3 regions of the Streptomyces sp. NPDC059092 genome follow, and region 2 is predicted to be linked to each of the others. Evidence: riboswitches for the same ligand, from Rfam matches in the RefSeq annotation. Region 2 holds a riboswitch; each other region holds the start of a gene.
The links. Region 2 has a riboswitch for S-adenosylmethionine ahead of ACFXPL_RS13585 (PotD/PotF family extracellular solute-binding protein). Riboswitches for the same ligand answer to the same signal wherever they lie in the genome.

Region 1 (7,227 bases), on a different contig from region 2:
GTGCTTGCGCTCCTTGAGCTCGACCTCGGTCGCGGCGCCGGCCTTGATGACGGCCACGCCGCCGGCCAGCTTCGCGAGGCGCTCCTGGAGCTTCTCGCGGTCGTAGTCCGAGTCGCTGTTCTCGATCTCGACACGGATCTGGCTGACACGGCCAGCGACCTGGTCGCTGTCGCCGCCACCGTCGACGATGGTCGTCTCGTCCTTGGTGATGACGACGTTGCGGGCGCGACCGAGCAGGTCGAGGCCGGCGTTCTCCAGCTTGAGGCCGACCTCCTCGGAGATGACCGTGCCGCCCGTGAGGATGGCGATGTCGTTCAGCATCGCCTTGCGGCGGTCACCGAAGCCCGGAGCCTTGACGGCGACGGACTTGAAGGTGCCCTTGAGCTTGTTGACGACCAGGGTCGACAGGGCCTCGCCCTCGACGTCCTCGGCGATGATCAGCAGGGGCTTGCCGGACTGGATGACCTTCTCCAGCAGGGGAAGGAGGTCCTTCACGCTGCCGATCTTGGAGTTGGCGATCAGGATGTACGGGTCGTCGAGCGACGCCTCCATACGCTCCATGTCCGTGGCGAAGTACGCCGAGATGTAGCCCTTGTCGAAGCGCATGCCCTCGGTGAGCTCAAGCTCAAGGCCGAAGGTCTGCGACTCCTCGACGGTGATGACGCCTTCCTTGCCGACCTTGTCCATCGCCTCGGCGATGAGCTCGCCGATCTGGGTGTCGGCGGCGGAGATGGAGGCCGTCGAAGCGATCTGCTCCTTGGTCTCCACGTCCTTGGCCTGCTCCAGCAGGGCGCCGGAGACGGCCTCGACGGCCTTCTCGATGCCGCGCTTGAGGGCCATCGGGTTGGCGCCGGCCGCCACGTTGCGCAGGCCCTCGCGGACGAGCGCCTGGGCGAGGACGGTCGCGGTGGTCGTACCGTCACCGGCGACGTCGTCCGTCTTCTTGGCGACTTCCTTGACCAGCTCGGCGCCGATCTTCTCGTACGGGTCCTCGAGCTCGATCTCCTTGGCGATGGACACACCATCGTTGGTGATCGTGGGGGCGCCCCACTTCTTCTCAAGGACGACGTTGCGGCCCTTGGGACCGAGGGTGACCTTGACGGCGTCGGCGAGCTGGTTCATCCCGCGCTCGAGACCGCGCCGTGCCTCCTCGTCGAACGCGATGATCTTGGCCATGTGAAGTGGTCCTCCCGGACGAATGGGGTCTCCCCTGCTCGAACGCAGCTGAGAGCTTGGGGAAGGATTCTCCGGACCGCGCTGGCGCCCGCGACGGACGGCCTGAGAGCCGACGGTTCCTTGCCCCGCCGACCCTTCGGGCCTCACCGACCCGGTCCTAAGTTGTCACTCTCACTTGCAGAGTGCTAACGCCAATAATTAGCACTCGACCCAGGAGAGTGCAAGCGTCCACAGGGCATCGCCGGGGGGTGGCGGCCGGTTGGACGGGTGGGCGCAGGCGTCCGCGGGACGCAGTCGGGGCAGGTGGCGGGTGGGCGGGGGCCGCTCGGCGACCGCGGGGTCACGCATGAGGGGCCCGCATCCCCGGGCGGGATGCGGGCCCCTCATGCGTGAGTGCGAGTCTTTACCGAGTACCTGAGTGCGTCGGTGGCCGATCGCGCCGGGATCAGACGGCGAGCTTGACCATGTCCGCCTGCGGACCCTTCTGGCCCTGCGAGATCTCGAACTCCACTCGCTGACCTTCTTCAAGGGTGCGGTAACCGTCCATCTGGATCGCGCTGTAGTGGACGAATACATCCGCACCACCGTCGACCGCGATGAAGCCGTAGCCCTTCTCCGCGTTGAACCACTTGACGGTGCCCTGAGCCATGCCAACTCCCCTATTACTGGCCCTTGCACGGGGCCACACTTCGCGCCGGAACGCGTCGACCGCGGCTGAATGTATCTGCCCAACTGCCCTCTGCAACAGGTCAATCGGACGAGAATTCTGGGCGTGGCCGAACACGCATAGTGCTGAATCCACTGCGTTCCGGGACAAGTCGGGCCGGGCAAAGCGTACGTACGCCGCAAAAGGCTCCAGGACTTTGCCCTCATGTTGTCGCGTTCTCGCTCGCGTGCGGAGCGGGCGACAGTGGGGCGTTCCCACACTCTACCGTGCTCAACCATGTAGAACGGTCCCCTCCGCTTCTCTTGCGGAGAGGACCGTGTCCGGTGGATTCGGGGGCGTCAGCCGCCGGCGACCGCCGGGATGATCGAGATGCCCGCGCCCGCCGGAGTGGCGGTCTCCAGGCCCTGTTCGAAGCGGATGTCGTCGTCGTTCACGTACACGTTGACGAAGCGGCGCAGCTTGCCCTGGTCGTCCAGGACGCGCCCGGAGATGCCCGGGTGGTTCGTCTCCAGCGACTGGATGACCTCGGAGAGGGTGGCGCCCTCCGCCGGAACCTCGGCCTGGCCACCGGTGTAGGTGCGGAGGATGGTGGGGATACGGACCTTGACGCTCATCGTGGGAAGCCTTTCTGCGGTCTGCGGAGTCGGTGGGCCGGCTCGCGGGAGTCGGTGGATCAGCTCACGGCGAGGCCCGCGTCGCGGAACGCGTCGAGGCTCGGGCGGATCGTCGCCGTCGGGCCGGTCGTCGGCGCCACGGCGTCCAGCGTCTTGAGCCCGTCACCGGTGTTGAGGACGACGGTGGTGAGGGACGGGTCGAGCACGCCCGCCTCGATGAGCTTCTTCGTCACGCCGACGGTCACCCCGCCCGCGGTCTCCGCGAAGATGCCCTCGGTGCGCGCCAGCAGCTTGATCGCGTCGACGATCTGCTCGTCGTTGACGTCCTCCACCGCGCCGCCGGTGCGCCGGGCGATGTCCAGGACGTACGGGCCGTCGGCCGGGTTGCCGATCGCCAGGGACTTGGCGATGGTGTCCGGCTTCTGCGGGCGTACGACGTCGTGCCCGGCCTTGAAGGCGGTGGAGACCGGCGAGCAGCCCTCGGCCTGGGCGCCGAAGATCCGGTAGGGACGGTCCTCGACGAGGCCGAGCTTGATCAGCTCCTGGAGCCCCTTGTCGATCTTCGTGAGCTGCGATCCCGAGGCGATCGGGATGACGATCTGGTCCGGCAGCCGCCAGCCGAGCTGTTCGCAGATCTCGTACGCGAGGGTCTTGGAGCCCTCTCCGTAGTACGGCCGCAGGTTGACGTTGACGAAGCCCCAGCCCTCGCCCAGCGGGTCGCCGATGAGCTCGGAGCAGAAGCGGTTGACGTCGTCGTAGTTGCCCTCGATGCCGACCAGGTCCCCGCCGTACACCGCGGCCATGACGACCTTGCCCTGCTCCAGGTCGTGCGGGATGAACACGCAGGAGCGGAAGCCGGCGCGGGCCGCGGCGGCGCCGACGGCGCCCGCGAGGTTGCCGGTGGAGGAGCAGGAGAGGGTGGTGAAGCCGAAGGCGCGGGCGGCCTCGACGGCGATGGCGACGACGCGGTCCTTGAAGGAGTGCGTCGGGTTGCCGGAGTCGTCCTTGATGTGGAGCGAGCCGGTGATCCCCAGTTCACGGGCGAGGTTGTCGGCCTTGACCAGCTTCGTGAAACCCGGGTTGATGTTGGGCTTCGAGGCGACGTCGGCGGGGACGGGCAGCAGCGGCGCGTACCGCCAGATGTTGTCCGGGCCCTCGGCGATGCGCTTCTTCAGCTCTTCGGGGGTGCCGCTCGGCAGGTCGTACGCGACTTCGAGCGGCCCGAAACAGCTCGCGCAGGCGAAGATGGGGCCGAGTTCGAAACGCTCTCCGCATTCGCGGCACGAGAGTGCGGCGGCGGGTCCGAGGTCGACGGTCTCGTTCGTGACGGTCTCGTTCGTACCGCTCGGGACGGTCTGCACAGCCATGGTGGCGAGGCCCTTTCTCCTCATCTTCCTCGCGACGTACTTCGCCGCAAGACGGAATTGGCACCTTCCCCACCGTGACCTCGCGGTCGGCGGGATGGTTGCCGGGACTTCGACGGGCCGTTCCCTCAGTCCCTCTGGATGAGCGCTATGGCGCCGGAACCTGGGCCCGGTGCGTTTGTTCACGTGATGACCCCGGCATGCGGTGGTCATTCGTGTTGTTCAAGACTGTAACCGAAGGTGTGAAGGGTTGAGATAGTCGTCCGCACCGCGAGATGGATCACGTTCGGCGCCCGGGGACCCGCGCGCCGGCGGGCGAATGACCGCACATGTCAAGGATCGCGCAGGGAGTACCGAACGTGCTGGAAGAGGTGGAGCACTGGCTGACCAGGCGTTCCTGGTCGGCCGGGGACCGTACGCTCGACCGGCTCCTGGCGGCGAAGGCGGCGCGCGGCAGCACCGTCAGTGTGGTCCTGCCCGCGCTCGACGAGGAGGAGACGGTCGGCGCGATCGTCTCCGTCGTCCGGCGGGAGCTGATGGAGCGGGTCCGGCTCGTCGACGAGCTGGTGGTGATCGACTCCGGCTCCACCGACCGTACGGGTGAGGTCGCCGCGGCGGCGGGCGCGCGGGTGGTGCACCGGGACACGATCCTGCCGCGGCTGCCCGCGCTGCCCGGCAAGGGCGAGGTGCTGTGGCGGTCGCTGCTGGTGACGAGCGGCGACATCGTGTGCTTCGTCGACGCCGATCTGCGGGAGTTCTCGCCGGATTTCGTCTCCGGGATCGTGGGCCCGCTGCTCACCGAGCCCGAGGTGCAGTTCGTGAAGGCGATGTACGACCGGCCGCTGGGCGGCGGCGGTACGCGGGGGGAGGCCGGCCAGGGCGGCCGGGTGACGGAGCTGGTGGCGCGCCCGCTGCTCAACCTGCACTGGCCGCGGCTGGCCGGTTTCGTCCAGCCGCTGGGCGGGGAGTACGCGGCGCGCCGCTCGCTGCTGGAGCGGCTGCCGTTCCCGGTGGGATACGGCGTGGAGCTGGGCCTGCTGGTGGACGCGCTCCACACGGTGGGGCTGGACGCGCTGGCCCAGGTGGACGTGGGGGTACGGCTCCACCGCCACCAGGACGACCGGGCGCTGGGGCGGATGGCCGCGGCGATCTACCGTACGGCGCAGCTCCGGCTCCAGCGGGGCCATCTCGTACGGCCGCGGCTCACGCAGTTCGAGCGGGGCGAGGACGGTTTCACGCCGCGTACGCACGCGGTGGACACGGAGGAGCGTCCACCGATGCGGGAGATCACGGAGTACACGGCCGGACGCGCGGCGTAACGTCAGATCATCGCACTACTTGCCTACATTGCTGCCTCATGGGCATGAATCTGGCGTTTTCGAGGGCTTCGGAGTTCACGCGGGTGCTGGCACAGGCCGGGTCCACGGCCGAGCGGCTGTGGCTGCTGGGCGGGATGACGTTCGCGCTGACAGCGGCCGGGGTGGTCGCGCTGGCGGCGGCGCGCGGGCGCCGCGACTGACCGGGCGCGGGCGCCGTGACTGACCGGGCGCGGGCACATCGACCGGCGGGGAGGCGTGGGGACGTCACACAAGGCCGTACGTTTGAGCGTTTCCGCGACGGGCTAGGTTTCGCGACATGGTTACCGAGCCGTCCGTCACCCCCGCGCCCGCCCGCGTCCTCGTGGCGTCCAACCGCGGCCCCGTCTCGTACACGCGGCGCGACGACGGCACGCTGGAGGCCAGGCGCGGCGGCGGCGGGCTGGTGTCGGGCCTGTCGGCCATCGGGTCGGACGACGATGCCGTCTGGGTGTGCGCGGCGCTCGGCGAGGGCGACCGGGAGGCCGTACGGCGTACGGAGGGCCGCCTCGACCCGGCCGACACGGGCGGGCAGCGGGTACGGATGCTGGGCATCGAGCCCGAGGTGTACGCCGCCGCGTACAACGACATCGCCAACTCGACGCTCTGGTTCGTCCACCACATGCTCTACCAGACCCCGCTGGAGCCGTCCTTCGGCCCGGAGTTCCGCGAGCGGTGGGCCGCGTACGAGACGTACAACCGCGCCTTCGCCGAGGCGCTGGCGCAGGAGGCGGCCGAGGGCGCGGCGGTCCTGGTCCAGGACTACCACCTGGCGCTCGTCCCCGGGATGCTCCGGGCGCTCCGCCCCGACCTCAGGATCGGGCACTTCTCGCACACGCCGTGGGCGCCCGCCGAGTACTTCCGGCTGCTGCCCGACGACATCGCGGAGCGGCTGCTGCTGGGCATGCTCGGCGCCGACCGGCTGGGCTTCCTGACCTGGCGGTGGGCGGGGGCGTTCAAGGAGTGCGCCCGCTCGGTACTGGCGGACCACGGCCTGACGGCGCACTGGCCGGAGGACGGGGCCGGCGACGGGGCCGAGGACGGCGGGCGCCACCTCACCTGCCCGCGCGGCAGCGCCCCCGGCCCCTCCGGCGGCCGGACGTACCTCGCGGTCCACGGCCTGGGCGCCGACGGCGACTTCCTGCGCGAACGCGCGCACCGCCCGGACGTCGCCGAGCGGATGGCGACCCTGCGCGGACAGATCGGCGTCACCCCGGACGGGGCCGACCGGAGGACGATCGTCCGGGTGGACCGTACGGAGCTGTCCAAGAACATCGTCCGGGGCCTGCTCTCCTACCGGCAGCTCCTGCTCGACCACCCCGAGTGGCGCGAGCGCGTCGTCCACGTGGCCTTCGCGTACCCCTCCCGGCAGGACCTGGCGATCTACCGCGCCTACACGGAGGAGGTCCAGCGGGTCGCCGACGGGATCAACGCGGAGCTGGGCACGCCCGGCTGGACCCCGGTCGTCCTCCACGTCCAGGACGACTTCGCCCGCTCCCTGGCCGCGTACCGCATGGCGGACGTGGCACTGGTCAACCCCATCCGCGACGGCATGAACCTGGTCGCGAAGGAGATCCCCGTCCTCTCCGAGCGCGCCTGCGCGCTGGTGCTGTCACGGGAGGCGGGCGCGTACGCGGAGCTGGGCGAGGACGCGCTGGTGGTGAACCCGTACGACATCAACGCGACGGCCGCCGCCCTCCACGAGGCCCTGACCATGCCCACGGCCGACCGCACGGACCGCGCCAAACGCCTCGCCGCGGCGGCGACGGCCCTGCCCCCGCAGCGCTGGTTCCTGGACCAGCTGGAGGCGCTGCGGGCCTGAGGTCCTCTCCAGACCTACGGGGCTACGGGGCGGCCGTACGCGCCAGCGCCGCCAGGAAGTCCGCCAGGGCCGCCGGGCCGGGGAGGGCGAGGTCGGCCCGTTCGGTCAGTTCGGGGACTTCGGTGCCGCTGCAGACCAGGAGGCCCGGGTGGCCCTCCGAGCGGAGTTTCTCGACCGCCGCGTAGGCCGGCAGGTCGCCCAGGTCGTCGCCCGCGTACAGGACCGTCTC
Region 2 (7,227 bases):
GTTACACCCGCACCGGCGACAACATCCGCACCCTCGTCTCGGAGAACGGCCTCACCGACGCCTGGGTGAAGCTGGTACGCGGCGGCTCCGCCCCGGCCCCCGGCAGTGATGCGCTGGTCTGCGACACCGCCGCGCCCACGAACACCTGCGAGGTCGTCGACAAGGTCCTCTACCGCGGCGGCCCGCTGGCCGGCCTCGACGCCACCACCTACACCAACGAGTGGCGCGGGTTCCTCGACGGCGCGGGCAAGCACCTCTCCGACCACTACCCGCACGCCGTCGACCTCGCCTGGTCGCAGCCCGCGAACCGCCGCGCCTCCGACTTCTTCGGCGGCCCGCACGGCACCGCGTTCAACGACGCCCCCGCCCTTCCGGCCACCCCCGCGCCCCGGACGCTCACCCTGCGCGGCGGAGCCCGGCTCGACGCCCTCGCCCTCACCCTCGACGGCGGTACGGTGCTGAGCCACGGCGGCACGGGCGGCACCGCGTCCTCCCTCACCCTGGCCGCGGGCGAACACCTCACCTCGGTCAAGCTGACCCAGGGCCAGAAGGACGGCCGTACGCGGATCTTCTCCGCCGCGTTCACCACGGACCAGGGCCGCACCCTCGCCGCCGGTACCGCCACCGCCGACACGGTGACCCGCACGGCGCCGGCGGGGTGGCGGATCGTCGGCTTCACCGGCCGCTCCGGGGACGGGATCGACAAGCTCGGCGTCGTCTACGCGCCCAAGTAGCCGGGGTTCGGGGCGGCCTGGTCCTCCGCCGTACGCAGCCGGACCCGGCGGACCGGGACGAACGACGCGGAGTCCACCGACGCCCGGGTCCTGGCCGCCGCCAGGCCGTCCCGTACCGACGCGTCGACGTACACCCCGTCCGCGCGCCCCAGGGGCAGCACCCGGATCTCGACACCGTGCTCGACGGCCGCCTCGGCATGACGGCGCAGACCGATGTCCCACGCCGGGCCGTACCAGAAGTGGTCGGCGACGAGCCGGCCGCCGATGTAGGCGCGGGCCACGTCGCCGGTGTACGTGAGCCGCAGCAGCACCTCTCCGCCCTCGTCGAACACCGCGCGGGGGACGGCGATCCGGTGGACCGCCGCCTCCGCGTAGTCGGCGTCCACCGGCGCCGAGGCGCGGTGGTGCGGGCCGCCGTCGCGGGCGGGCGGCGCCACGGCCTCGGCGCGTACGCGCTCGACGCCGGCCGTTCCGGCCCCCGCCCCGGCCGCCACCGACGCCGTCCAGGTGGTGAAGACGCCGTCGGCCCGGGGCCCGGAGAGCCCAGTCGTACCGGAGGCGCCCGCACGGTCTCCCGCCGCGTGGAGGCCGGCGGCGGGCGCGGGCGCCAGGGAGAGGGAGACCGTCTCCGCCTCGGTGGGGACGCGCAGTTCGCCGCCGTCGGCCAGGACGGCGTCCGCGCAGAGCACCAGCCGCTCCGCGCCCCAGATCCGCACCCGCTGGAGCCGGCGCCCCTGCTCCTCGGTGAGGAAGAGCAGCCGGACCGGACCCTCGGACCCGGCGACCGTCACCACCGCGTCCGTCCCCGGCGCGGGTATCTCCACCACCGTCCGGCCGTCGTGCGCGGCGACCGCGGCCGGACCCGACACCACGGACCCCGGCGGCAGGGAGAGCTGCGCGGCGATTCCCGCCGTGGCGGCGAACACCGCGGTCGGCACCCCGTCGACGACCAGCCGGGTCAGCGGTTGGGCGCTCACCCAGTCGAGCCGTACGCCGGGCCCCGCCTCGTACCCGAGGGCCCAGACGAAGTGCGCGCCGCTCGGCACGGTCACCGGCGTGGCCGGCACCTGCCGCGTACCGCCGTCGAGTTCGACGCGGAAGCGGACCCCGCGGTGATCGGGGAGCGGCTCGTGGGGCTGGTGGTTGTTGACGAAGAGGAACCCCTCACCACTGCTGGAGCGCACCGCCCAGCGCAGCGTCGACCGGTCGTCGAGGCCGTCCGGCGGCGCGTCGGGCAGCCGCAGCGGCATGTCCGCGAGCCGCGCCCCGGAGTCCTGGATCAGCAGATGCTGCGCGCGCAGCGCGTGGTACGAGGGGCGCACCTGCCCGAACTCGCCCAGCGGCGCCTGGAAGTCGTAGCTGACCGAGGGCAGGTCGTTGAGGTAACCGGTGGCGTGGGACTCCTGGTTGGGCAGGTCGAGATCCAGCCGCTGCGAGCAGCCGTGGTACAGGTAGTACCCCTGCCAGACCGAGCCGCTGCCGAGCTTGGCCAGCGCCAGCGCGGAGATGTCCGCGGTCCGCACCAGGGGCCGCCGGTGGTACGCGACGGCCATTCCGGAGCCGAGTTCACAGGTGAGGTACGGGTAGCGCCGGTCGTCCGGCACCCCGTGGCTCGCCCGCGTCGCGGAGCGAAGATCGGCGCCGATGGTGGGATCGTCCCTGACCGGGGTGAAGAAGTAGTGCCGGCGCATCTCCCGCGCCCACCCGTCGTGCGCCTCCGCCCAGAACGCCTCCGGGTAGCCGCCGTACACCGGCAGCAGGAGATCGCGCGGAAGGTCGGCGGCGTCCCACCCCGTGGCGGTCCACAAGGGGGCGGCGATGCCCGCGGCCTCCGCGAGGCGGCGCAGCGTCGCGAGGTGCGCGGGCGCGTCGTACAGCTCGTTCTCGATCTGTACGGCGACGACGGGGCCGCCCTCGTCGTACGAGAGGCCGCGCAGCTCCCGGCCGATCCGGGCGAAGTACCGCTCCACGAGCGACAGATAGGCCGGATCGTCCGTGCGCGGGACGCAGCCGGAGCCGTCGAGCCAGTCCGGGAAGCCGCCGCCCCGGCACTCGCCGTGCGACCAGGGGCCGACGCGTACGGCGACGGACAGGCCGAGCCCGCCGCAGAGCAGGACGAAGCGGCGCAGATCGAGACCGCCGTCGAAACGGAAGGTCCCGCGGCTCTCCTCGTGCTGGTTCCAGAAGAGGTACGTGGCCACGGTGTCGACCCCGCCGGCCCGGATCTTCAGCAGCTCCTCGCGCCACTCGGCGGCCGGGTAACGGCTGAAGTGGAATTCCGCCATCACGGGAAGCCAGGGGATCCCGCCCCGCAGGATCCTGCGGCTGTCCGGGGTCAGGGGGACACGGACACCGTCGCGGCTGCCCATCGACAGGTGCCCCGACGGTCCGGGCGGGGAAGTGTGCAGGTCACGGGCGTGCAGCGACAACATGACGGACGGCTCCCGCTTCGGCGACGGCTGGGAAGACCGCTTCATGGTCGACACGGCCCCGGACCGTGTCAAGGAGTGCTCCCGGGCCGGTGCGGGACCGGGCGAGCGGCACTTCTGGCCGGTATAGGTCTTTCCCGGTCCACCTGTCCTGTGATCCAGGTGTGATGTTCATGTGATCCACCTCGTCTTCAGATCGCTGCCACGGGGTGTTACGTTTCTCGATGTCACGAGTCCCAGCGACAAGCCCCGGCTTGCTGGGCGGCAACCCTCCTTTCTGCGGTGGGGTGCCCCGGGTGATGACACGGCTCCACGGGCACACCGATGTGCCGGGAGCAAGCGCGGACCTGTCACCCAGGTCCAGTACCTGTGACGGGAGCACGAGATGACAGTGGACGTGATGCCTCAGGGCACGTCGTCACGGTGCCCCGCCCAGCGGCCCCCGCTCGACGAGCGGCCGGCGAACCATCACCCATGGGCCGGCGCGCCGTACGCCGTCACCCCGCACCGAGGAGTCCTCCCCTCATGAGAGCTGCCCTGCCACGCCCACGCGGGCGACGCCCCCTGCTGGCCCTCGCCTCGGCGGCCACCGTCCTCGCCGCCGTCGCCGGGTGCGGTGTCGACACCGGCGGCGGATCCGGCGGTGCCGGCGGCGGAGGGGCGGGCTCCAAGGGGGAGCAGATCACCGTCACCGCGTTCGCCGGCCCCTGGGGTGAGCTCTTCAAGAAGTCCTTCGTCGCACCGTTCGAGAAGGACACCGGCATCAAGGTGAACCTCGTCTACGGCGCCGACTCCGCCTGGCTCACCAAGCTGCGCGCCGCGGGCGGCAAGGACGCGCCGTTCGACGTCGTCGCCCTCACCCCCGGCTCCCTGCACCAGGCCGTCGGCGGCGGTCTCCTCCAGCCGCTCAAGACCGGCGACCTGAAGAACTGGAAGCAGCTCGACCCGGTACTCACCCGGCAGTCCACGGTCGAGGGCTCCTCCTACGGCGTACCGCTGACCACCGGCTCCAACGGGCTGCTGTACCGCACCGACAAGATCAAGCAGGCGCCCCGCGACTGGACCGACATCTTCGACAAGAAGTACTGCGGCCATGTCGCGCTGCCCCCGCTCACCTACAACGCGGGCCTGGAGTTCTTCTCCGCACTGGTCTCCCAGGACGGCGGCAAGCTCTCCGACCCCGCCGACGTCGACAAGGCGTTCGACAAGCTCGCCGCGCTCAAGGGCTGCGTCTCGGCGTACCCGGCGGACGCGGGCAGCGTCTCCACCGTCCTCCAGAACGGCGACGCCTGGATCGTGCCCTTCTGGGACGGCCGCGCCTTCGCCATGGCCCAGGAGGGGCAGCCGATCGGCTTCAGCTACCCCACCTCCGGCGCCGTCGGCGCGCTGACCTCGTACTACGTACCCAAGGGCAGCGCCCACACCGAGGCCGCGTACAAGTTCCTGGACTACCTCAGCGCCGCCCAGCACCAGAAGCCCTTCGCCGAGGGCACCTTCTACGGCGCGGGCAACGACACCATCGACTACAGCCCCGGCTTCAAGGCGAAGGTCAAGTACGGCGAGGACGTCTACAAGACCTTCACCTGGGTCGACTACAAGACGGCGACCCCCAAGCTGAACGAATGGCAGCAGCGGTGGAATCAGATCTTCAAGTGACCGGGCAGCGGAACGACGAGGGCGGCGGGACCGCCGCGCACATCGACATCGAGGGCCTGGCCGCCGGGTACGAGGGGCAGCGCATCCTCGACGTCGACCGGCTCTCCATCCGGCGCGGCGAGTTCCTGTCCGTCCTCGGCCCCAGCGGCTGCGGCAAGACGACCCTCCTCAACAGCCTGGCCGGATTCGTCCGCCCCACCGCGGGCCGGATCACCCTGGACGGCACGGACCTCACCGACGTCCCCACGCACCGCCGGGGGCTCGGGCTGGTCTTCCAGAACTACGCGCTCTTCCCGCACATGACCGTCGCCGGCAATGTCGCGTACGGACTCAAGGTGCGCCGCACCGAGCGCGCCGAGCGGGACGAACGCGTCGCCGAGGCGCTGCGCCTCGTCGGCCTGGAGGCCTACGCGGACCGCCGGCCGAAGCAGCTCTCGGGCGGCCAGCAGCAGCGGGTCGCCGTGGCCCGCGCGCTGGCCACCCGGCCCGCGGTGCTGCTGCTCGACGAGCCGCTGTCCAACCTCGACGCCAAGCTGCGCCGCGAGATGCGGGTGGAGCTGCGGGAGCTCCAGCAGCGTCTCGGCATCACCATGGTCTTCGTCACGCACGACCAGGAAGAGGCGATGTCGCTCTCGGACCGGATCGCCGTGATGAACGGCGGCCGGGTCGAACAGCTCGGCACGCCCACCGAGGTGTACCGGACGCCCGCGACCCGCTTCGTCGCCGAGTTCATCGGCGCGGCCAACATCCTGGAGGGCACCGGCGCCTCCGACGGGACGCTCCACCTGGGCGGGGCACGGCTGGACTCCGGCCTGGCCACGCTGCCCGACGGGGAGACGGTCACCCTCGCCGTACGGCCGGAACGCGTCACGGTCCGCGCGGCCGAGGCCGCCGGCGCCGACGGATCCGGTGCTCCGGTCAAGGCCGGGCGCGGCTCGGGGATCGTCGGCTACCGGGCGTTCACCGGTGAGGCGTGGCAGGCACAGATCGTCGTCGCCGAGGGCGTCGCGGTCAACGCCAGGACGGCCGAGGAACCCCCGGCCGTCGGCGCGCGCGTCACCTTCGGCTGGGCCGCCGCCGACGTCATCGTCCTCGGGCCCGGACAGGCCGGCGGGGCCGGGGGAGCGGCCGAGGCGGGCGCCGGGGACGTCACCCCGGGCGCCGGGGACGCGGCCACCGCCACCGGGGACGCCACCCCGGCCGGCGGGGACGCCACCCCGAAGGAGGCGACGCCCGGATGAGCGCGCCCGCCGCCCGCGCGCCGCGCCGGCTGCGCGGGCTGCTGCCCGTCACGCCGGTCGTGGTCTTCCTGCTGGCCCTGTTCGTGATCCCGCTCGTACGGGTCCTCGCGCTCAGCTTCCACCCCTCGGACGCCAACGGCTATCCGCTCGACGGCTTCTCGCTCACGCAGTACCGCAGGGTCTTCACCGAGGCGTTCTTCTCCGAGTCCCTGTGGCAGAGCCTGCTCACCTCGCTGCTGGTCACCGTCCTGTGCGTGCTGCTCGGCTTCCCCGCCGCGTACGCGCTCGCCCGCGCCCGCAAGGGAGTGGTGCGCACCCTGCTGTTCGTCGCGGTCGTCTCCCCGCTGCTCACCAGCGTGGTCGTCCGCAGCTACGGCTGGGTCGTGCTCTTCTCCGCCAACGGCGCGGTGAACCGGATCCTCGTCGGCCTCGGCATCCTGGACCAGCCCGCGACCCTGCTGACCAGCTACCTCGTGGTCATCGTCTCGGTCACCCATGTCCTGCTGCCGTTCGCGATCCTGCCGCTGACGACGGCGCTGGGCGGCATCGACGACAACCTGGCCCGCGCCTCGCGGAGCCTGGGCGCCGGGCCCGTGCGCACCTTCTGGAAGGTCACGCTGCCGCTCAGCCTGCCCGGCATCGCGGTGGGTGCCACCGTCGTCTTCCCGCTGGCCATGGGCATCTACATCACCCCGCTGCTGGTCGGCGGCGCCAACCAGCCGCTCGCCGGGCTGCGCGTCTACAGCCAGATCACCAGCGTCTTCGACTACCCGGTGGCGGCGGCGCTCAGTCTCACGCTGCTCCTGCTGACCCTGGTGGGCGTCTCCGCCCTCGGCACCGGATTCCGCTTCTGGGAACGGAGACTCCATGGCTGACCCGGCCGTCGACCGTACGCCCGACCACCCCGCCACCGCCGACCGGTCCGCCACCGCCGACCGGTCCGCGGACACCGGCACGCTCACGAAGACCGGCGCGCCCGCGAAAGCCGGACCGTCCGCGAAGGCCGGCCCACCGTCGCGGAACGGCGCCGGCCGGGGCTCCGCCCTGCTGCGCCGCGCCGGGCGGACCGCCGCCGCGCTGCCCGCCGTCGCCGTCTTCCTCTTCCTGCTGGCACCGCTCGCCGTCCTGGCGCTCGCCTCCCTCAACTCCACCAGCTCCCTGAGCTTC
Region 3 (7,227 bases), on a different contig from region 2:
GCCGCCGTGGACTTCCAGGTCGGCACCGGCCGGATGCCGGCCCAGCAGCCCGGCGCGCAGGTACCGAAGAAGAAGGTCATCTACGACCAGAAGCAGATCGACCAGCTCGCCGCGTACGTCGCGTCCCTCGGCGCCGGTCCGATCACGCCGACCGAGAAGCAGTACAGCCCTGACGGTGCCGACATCGCCAAGGGCGGCGATCTGTTCCGTACCAACTGCACCCAGTGCCACAACTTCACCGGTGAGGGTGGTGCGCTGACACACGGCAAGACCGCACCGAGCCTTGAGGGCGTGGATCCGAAGCACATCTACGAGGCCATGCAGACCGGCCCGCAGAACATGCCTTCCTTCCCCGACTCCACGATGCCGGAGCAGCAGAAGAAGGACATCATCGCGTACGTCAAGGCGGTGAACGGGGATGAGACCGTCAGCCCCGGCGGCCTCTCCCTCGGCGGCCTCGGCCCCGTCAGTGAGGGCCTGTTCGCCTGGATCTTCGGACTGGGCGCATTGATCGCCGTTGCCGTCTGGGTCGCGGCCCACACCGCTAAGGCCAAGAAGTCATGAGTAGCCAAGAGAATTCAGTAGACGAGAACCTGCCGAGCGGGCACGACGCCACGCACGGCGAGGTGGAGCGCGCCGGCGATCCCTTCGCGGATCCGGGGCTGCCGGCCCACAAACCGCGGATCCAGGACATCGACGAGCGGGCGGCCAAGCGGTCCGAGCGCACCGTCGCGGGCCTGTTCCTGCTGTCGATGGTGGCGACGGTGGCGTTCATCGCCTCCTTCGTCGCCTTCCCGGTCGACAAGAGCGCCTTCATCTTCCCGTTCGGGCACGTCAGCATCCTGCACTTCTCGCTGGGTGTGACCCTCGGTGTCGCCCTGTTCGCCATCGGCGCCGGCGCGGTCCACTGGGCCCGCACGCTGATGTCGGACGTGGAGGTCGCCGACGACCGGCACCCGATCGAGGCGCCGCCCGAGGTCAAGGCGAAGGTCCTTCAGGACTTCGCCGCGGGTGCGGCCGAGTCGGGCTTCGGCCGGCGCAAGCTGATCCGCAACACGATGTTCGGCGCGCTGGCGCTCGTACCGCTCTCCGGCGTCGTGCTGCTGCGCGACCTCGGTCCGCTGCCCGAGAAGAAGCTCCGTTCGACGCTGTGGGCCAGGGGCAAGCAGCTCATCAACATGAACACGATGGAGCCGCTGCGTCCCGAGGACGTCGTCACGGGCTCGCTGACGTTCGCCATGCCCGAGGGCCTGGACCAGCACAGCGAGGAGTTCCAGAAGGAGATCGCCAAGGCCGCCCTGATGATCGTCCGGATTCAGCCGGACGAGATCAAGGACAAGCAGGAGCTGGACTGGTCCCACCAGGGGATCGTGGCGTTCTCGAAGATCTGCACCCACGTCGGTTGCCCGATCAGCCTGTACGAGCAGCAGACACACCACGTGCTCTGCCCGTGCCACCAGTCCACCTTCGACCTCTCCGACGGCGCGCGCGTCATCTTCGGCCCCGCCGGTCACGCCCTGCCGCAGTTGCGGATCGGTGTGAACGCGGAGGGCAACCTTGAGGCACTCGGCGACTTCGCCGAGCCCGTCGGCCCTGCCTTCTGGGAGCGCGGATGAGTACCACGACGACCACTGCCACGACGGACGACAAGGCCCGCAAAGCGCCCCCGGGCGAGCGGGTGGCGGACTGGGCGGACGGCCGGCTGGGCATCTACAGCCTGGCCAAGGCCAACATGCGGAAGATCTTCCCGGACCACTGGTCCTTCATGCTCGGGGAGATCTGCCTCTACAGCTTCATCATCATCATCCTCACGGGTGTGTATCTGACGCTGTTCTTCCACCCGTCGATGAACGAGGTGGAGTACCACGGCGGTTACGTCCCGCTCCAGGGCGTGATGATGTCGGAGGCGTTCGCCTCCACGCTGGACATCAGCTTCGACGTCCGCGGCGGTCTGCTCATCCGGCAGATCCACCACTGGGCGGCGCTGATCTTCCTCGCGGCCATGATGGTGCACATGATGCGCGTCTTCTTCACGGGCGCCTTCCGCAAGCCGCGCGAGGTCAACTGGCTGTTCGGCTTCCTGCTCTTCGTCCTGGGCATGTTCACCGGGTTCACCGGCTACTCGCTCCCGGACGACCTGCTCTCCGGTACCGGTGTGCGGTTCATGCAGGGCGCGGTCCTGTCGGTGCCGATCGTCGGAACGTACCTGTCGATGTTCCTGTTCGGCGGCGAGTTCCCCGGCGGCGACTTCGTGGCCCGGTTCTACTCGGTCCACATCCTGCTGCTGCCCGGCATCATGCTGGGCCTGGTCGTGGCCCACCTGATCCTGGTCTTCTACCACAAGCACACGCAGTTCGCGGGCCCCGGCAAGACGAACACCAACGTCGTCGGCATGCCGCTGCTGCCGGTCTACATGGCCAAGGCCGGAGGCTTCTTCTTCCTGGTCTTCGGTGTCATCGCGATCGTCTCGGCCATCGCCACGATCAACCCGATCTGGGCCCTCGGCCCGTACCGGCCCGACCAGGTCTCCACCGGAGCCCAGCCCGACTGGTACATGGGCTTCTCCGAAGGCCTCATCCGTGTGATGCCGGGCTGGGAGATCAACGCGTGGGGACACACCCTCGCCCTGGGTGTCTTCATCCCGCTGATCATCTTCCCGCTGGTGCTGGTCGCGATCGCGGTCTACCCGTTCGTCGAGTCCTGGGTCACCGGTGACAAGCGCGAGCACCACATCCTGGACCGGCCGCGCAACGTACCGACCCGTACGGCGTTCGGTGTGGCCTGGCTGACCTGGTACTTCGTGCTGCTGGTCGGTGGCGGGAACGACCTGTGGGCGACGCACTTCCACCTGTCGATCAACGCGATCACCTGGTTCGTCCGGATCGCCTTCTTCGCCGGACCGGTCATCGCCTTCATCGTCACCAAGCGGATCTGCATCGGTCTCCAGCGACGCGACGCCGAGAAGGTGCTGCACGGACGCGAGTCCGGCGTCATCAAGCGGCTGCCGCACGGTGAGTTCGTCGAGGTCCACACCCCGCTGAACCAGGGCGACCTGCACAAGCTGACCGCGCACGAGCAGTACGCGCCCGCCGAGCTCGGCCCCGAGGTCGACGAGAACGGGGTACGCCGAAAGGTGTCGCCCGTCGAGAAGCTCCGGGTCAAGCTCAGCAAGGGCTACTACGGCGAGAACAACCAGCTTCCCAAGCCCACCGCGGAGGAGTACGAGGAGATCACCAGCGGCCACGGCCACCACTGATCGCCCGGCCTGACACAGGTCGCCACCACCGAGGGCCCCGGCCCGGTCTCCCCAGGGAGCCGGCCGGGGCCTTCGGCGTACCACCGGCCCACCGCCGGCGTACCCGTCCGGCGTACCGCGGCGTGAGGCTCCCCGCGTCCGCAGTACGGGCACCTCTCCTCCCGGCGCGGCGGACGCCGATAGGCTTGCGGCCGGGCCGTACGCCGTCACGCCGTACGCAGGCCCACGCAGCCGTCCCAGACACCCAGGAGCGAGCATGAGCGCTGTTACCCCCGTCGGAGGCGACACCGTGGCGGCCCGCACCTGGCCCGGCGTACTGAACCCCCTGCTGCGCGGCGAGGACCTGGGCACCGAGGACACGGCGTGGGCCATGGACCGCATCATGAGCGGGGAGGCCTCCGACGCGCAGATCGCCGGCTTCGCGGTCGCGCTGCGGGCGAAGGGCGAGACCGTCGACGAGGTCTCGGGGCTGGTCCGCGCGATGTACGCGCACGCCAACACCATCGAGGTGCCCGGTCGTACGGTCGACATCGTCGGCACCGGCGGCGACCTCGCCAAGACCGTCAACATCTCCACGATGTCCGCGATCGTCGTGGCGGGCACGGGCGCCAAGGTCGTCAAGCACGGCAACCGCGCCTCGTCCTCCGCGAGCGGCGCCTCCGACGTACTGGAGAAGCTCGGCGTCAATCTGGAGCTGACGCCGCAGCGGGTCGTGGAGGTCGCGGAGGAGGCGGGCATCACGTTCTGCTTCGCGGTCAAGTTCCACCCGGCGCTGCGGTACGCGGCCAGGGCCCGCAAGGAGCTGGGCGCGCAGACCACCTTCAACATCCTCGGCCCGCTCACCAACCCGGCCAGGGTCAGGTCCCAGGCCGTGGGCGTGGCGGACGCGCGGATGGCGCCCATCGTCGCCGGGGTGCTCGCCGACCGCGGCAACTCGGCGCTGGTCTTCCGCGGCGACGACGGGCTCGACGAGCTGACCACCACCGCGACCTCGCGGGTCTGGACCGTACGGGAGGGCGGGGTGACCGAGCAGCCCTTCGACCCGCGGGACGTCGGCCTGGAGCTGGTCCCGGTGGAGGCGCTGCGCGGCGCGGACGCCTCGTACAACGCCGATGTCGCGCGCCGGCTGCTGGCGGGTGAGGCCGGCCCCGTACGGGAGGCCGTGCTGCTCAACGCGGCGGCGGCGCTGGTGGCGCTGGACCCGACGGCGGACGCGCTGGAGACGCAGATCGTGGCGGGGATCGCGCGGGCCGCGGAGGCGATCGACTCGGGGGCGGCGCGGGACGCGCTGGCCCGCTGGGTGGCGGCCAGCAACGCCTGACCGAACGGAGAGGGGCCGGGACGCGGAACACGCGTCCCGGCCCCTTCCCGTGTGCGGCGGCTCCGCGCGCCTGTCCCGCATCCCGGACAGCGACTTGGGCGGTCCACGCCCCTGTGCCATACTTTCGGCCAAGGTCATGAGTGACAGCGATTAAGGCCCCGGCTCGCTGTCCGGCAACCCTCCGTCCGTGGCGGGGTGCCCCGGGTGAAGACCAGGCCGTAGGCAGCGAGGTCTGCGGCAAGCGCGGACCCCTTGCCACCTTTGGGGTCCTGGTCCTCAAGGGAGCAGTCTCGTGAGCAAGCGAATGCGTTAGGGCTGCTGAGTCCTTCCGGACTCTCACGCCCTTCTTCAACACACCTCCGCACGGCCCGTTCCCGTGCGTCGAGGCATCCCCGTATCCGGCGCCGCTTCGCCATGCCGTCGTGGAGCCGTGCGGGTCTTGAAGCCGTTCCGACCTTTCTCGCCGGGAGACAATGCCATGTCCGCACGCCCGAACGCCTCCGCCACCATCACCGCTGTCGCCGACGACCCCGCCTGTGGAGCGCCCCTCCCGGTGCTCGGCGCGGACGTGACCGTCCCGCTCGTCACCGGCGGCGAGGTGACGTACGCGGCGCTCGACTACGCGGCCAGCGCCCCGGCCCTCCAGCGGGTGTGGGACGACGTCGCCGCGTACGCCCCGTACTACGGCAGCGTCCACCGCGGCGCCGGCTACCTCTCGCAGCTCTCCACGGACCTCTTCGAGAACAGCCGCCGCACGGTCGCGGAGTTCCTCGGCTGCCGCGCCGGCGACCAGGTCGTCTTCACCCGCTCCACCACCGACTCGCTCAACCTGCTGGCCGCCGCGCTGCCCGCCGACTGCCAGGTCTTCGTCTTCGAGACCGAGCACCACGCCTCCCTGCTGCCCTGGCGCGACGCCCGCGTCACCTACCTCAACGCCCCGCGCACCACGGACCAGGCGGTCGCCACCCTGGAGCGCGCGCTCGCCTCGCGCGATCCCCAGGGCCCGGCGCTGGTCTGCGTGACGGGCGCGTCCAACGTGACCGGTGAGCTGTGGCCCGTACGGGAGCTGGCCGCCGCCGCGCACGCCCACGGCGCCCGGATCGTCCTCGACGCCGCGCAGCTCGTACCGCACCACGCCGTGGACATCGCGGACCTCGACGTCGACTGGATCGCCTTCTCCGGCCACAAGCTGTACGCGCCGTTCGGCTCCGGGGTGCTCGCGGGCCGCGCCGACTGGCTCCAGGCCGCGGAGCCGTACCTCGCGGGCGGCGGTGCCAGCCGCAAGGTGGCGCGCCGCGCCGACGGCGGGGTGGACGTCGACTGGCACACCACGGCCGCCCGGCACGAGGCCGGCTCGCCCAACGTCATCGGTGTCTACGCGATCGCCGCCGCGTGCAAGGCGCTCACCGAGGCCGGGTTCGACGCGCTGGCCGCCCGGGAACAGCGGCTGGTCGCCGAGGTGCGCGCCGGTCTCGCGGCGGTGCCCGAGGTCGAGGTGCTCTCGCTCTTCGGCGACGACGCGGCGCGGGTCGGCGTCCTGTCGTTCGTGGTCGAGGGGTGGAACAGCTCGCACTTCGCCGCCGCGCTCTCCGCCGAGTACGGCATCGGCGTACGGGACGGTCTGTTCTGCGCCCACCCGCTGGTCAGGACCCTGCTGGGCAGCGAGCCGCAGGACCCGGGGGAGTGCGGTGCCCCGGAGGCCGAGCCGGGTGAGCGCTCACTCAACGCGATCCGGGTCAGTTTCGGCGCGGGGACGCCGGACGAGCACGTGGAGCGCTTCGTGCGGGCGGTGCGGGAACTGGTGAGCGACGGCGCGCGGTGGAACTACCGTACGGAGGACGGCCGCTGCGTCCCGGACCGGGACGGCGCCGCCGCGTAGCCGGTACGGTCGCCGGTCGGCGTACCCCGGCCCCGGCGCGCGAGGTCACGAAGCCGCCGGAGGCGGGGCCTGCGCGTCGAGTCCCAGGAGTCCTACGCGTCGAGTCCGATCGCGAAGGCCGCCTCCAGGTCGTGCTGGGAGTACGTACGGAACGCGACGTGCGTGTCGGTGCCCTCGACACCGGCGATCTTGCTGATCCGGCCGGGGATCACCTCCGCCAGATCGTCGTGCTTGGCGACCCGGACCATGGCGATCAGATCGTACGTACCGGTCACCGAGAAGACCTCGCTGACGCTGTCGAGCGCCGCGACCGACTCCGCGATCTCGGGGATCCTGTCCACGCTGGTCTTGATGAGCACGATCGCGGTGATCACGGTTGGCGTTCTCCCTCGGTGGCCGCCGGCTGGGCCTTCACTCTAGCGGTACGCCGGTACCGTCCCCAGGCGTGGAGGAAGCCCGCGCCGAAGCCCACGAGGTGTGCCAGATAGGCGATGCCGGGGCCGGCTCCGGCGCCGTGCGCGGCGAGCCACTGGAGCGCGAACCAGAAGAGCAGCACGATCCAGGCGGGAAAACGTAGCGGCAGGAAGAAGAGGAACGGGAAGAGGCTGGTGACCCGCGCCCGGGGAAAGAGGTGCAGGAACGCGCCGAGCACCCCGGAGATCGCGCCCGACGCCCCGACCAGGGTCTGGGAGGAGGAGGCGTTCGCGAGCGCGTACACGAGGAGTGCGAGGGCGCCGGTGGCGAGGTAGAAGAGCAGGAACGTCGCGCGGC

Region 1: another riboswitch for S-adenosylmethionine. It lies ahead of thrC (threonine synthase); the one in region 2 lies ahead of ACFXPL_RS13585 (PotD/PotF family extracellular solute-binding protein).
Region 3: another riboswitch for S-adenosylmethionine. It lies ahead of ACFXPL_RS19920 (aminotransferase class V-fold PLP-dependent enzyme); the one in region 2 lies ahead of ACFXPL_RS13585 (PotD/PotF family extracellular solute-binding protein).

What each region holds. Positions count from the first base shown of each region.
Region 1 covers NZ_JBHZEJ010000011.1:76,290-83,516, reverse strand. Annotated here, with positions in the region: gene groL (chaperonin GroEL) at 1-1,176, opposite strand, end outside; gene ACFXPL_RS09710 (cold-shock protein) at 1,622-1,825, opposite strand; gene ACFXPL_RS09705 (MoaD/ThiS family protein) at 2,182-2,457, opposite strand; gene thrC (threonine synthase) at 2,517-3,824, opposite strand; SAM riboswitch class I at 3,842-3,969, opposite strand; gene ACFXPL_RS09695 (glucosyl-3-phosphoglycerate synthase) at 4,181-5,140, shown strand; gene ACFXPL_RS09690 (hypothetical protein) at 5,179-5,340, shown strand; gene ACFXPL_RS09685 (trehalose-6-phosphate synthase) at 5,457-6,998, shown strand; gene otsB (trehalose-phosphatase) at 7,021-7,227, opposite strand, start outside.
Region 2 covers NZ_JBHZEJ010000018.1:22,881-30,107, reverse strand. Annotated here, with positions in the region: gene ACFXPL_RS13600 (jacalin-like lectin) at 1-734, shown strand, start outside; gene ACFXPL_RS13595 (beta-galactosidase) at 719-3,166, opposite strand; gene ACFXPL_RS13590 (hypothetical protein) at 3,165-3,293, shown strand; SAM riboswitch class IV at 3,389-3,511, shown strand; gene ACFXPL_RS13585 (PotD/PotF family extracellular solute-binding protein) at 3,689-4,819, shown strand; gene ACFXPL_RS13580 (ABC transporter ATP-binding protein) at 4,816-6,060, shown strand; gene ACFXPL_RS13575 (ABC transporter permease) at 6,057-6,935, shown strand; gene ACFXPL_RS13570 (ABC transporter permease) at 6,928-7,227, shown strand, end outside.
Region 3 covers NZ_JBHZEJ010000032.1:38,607-45,833, forward strand. Annotated here, with positions in the region: gene ACFXPL_RS19900 (c-type cytochrome) at 1-564, shown strand, start outside; gene ACFXPL_RS19905 (Rieske 2Fe-2S domain-containing protein) at 561-1,616, shown strand; gene ACFXPL_RS19910 (cytochrome bc complex cytochrome b subunit) at 1,613-3,256, shown strand; gene trpD (anthranilate phosphoribosyltransferase) at 3,513-4,577, shown strand; SAM riboswitch class IV at 4,710-4,827, shown strand; gene ACFXPL_RS19920 (aminotransferase class V-fold PLP-dependent enzyme) at 5,056-6,456, shown strand; gene ACFXPL_RS19925 (Lrp/AsnC family transcriptional regulator) at 6,549-6,830, opposite strand; gene ACFXPL_RS19930 (rhomboid family intramembrane serine protease) at 6,827-7,227, opposite strand, start outside.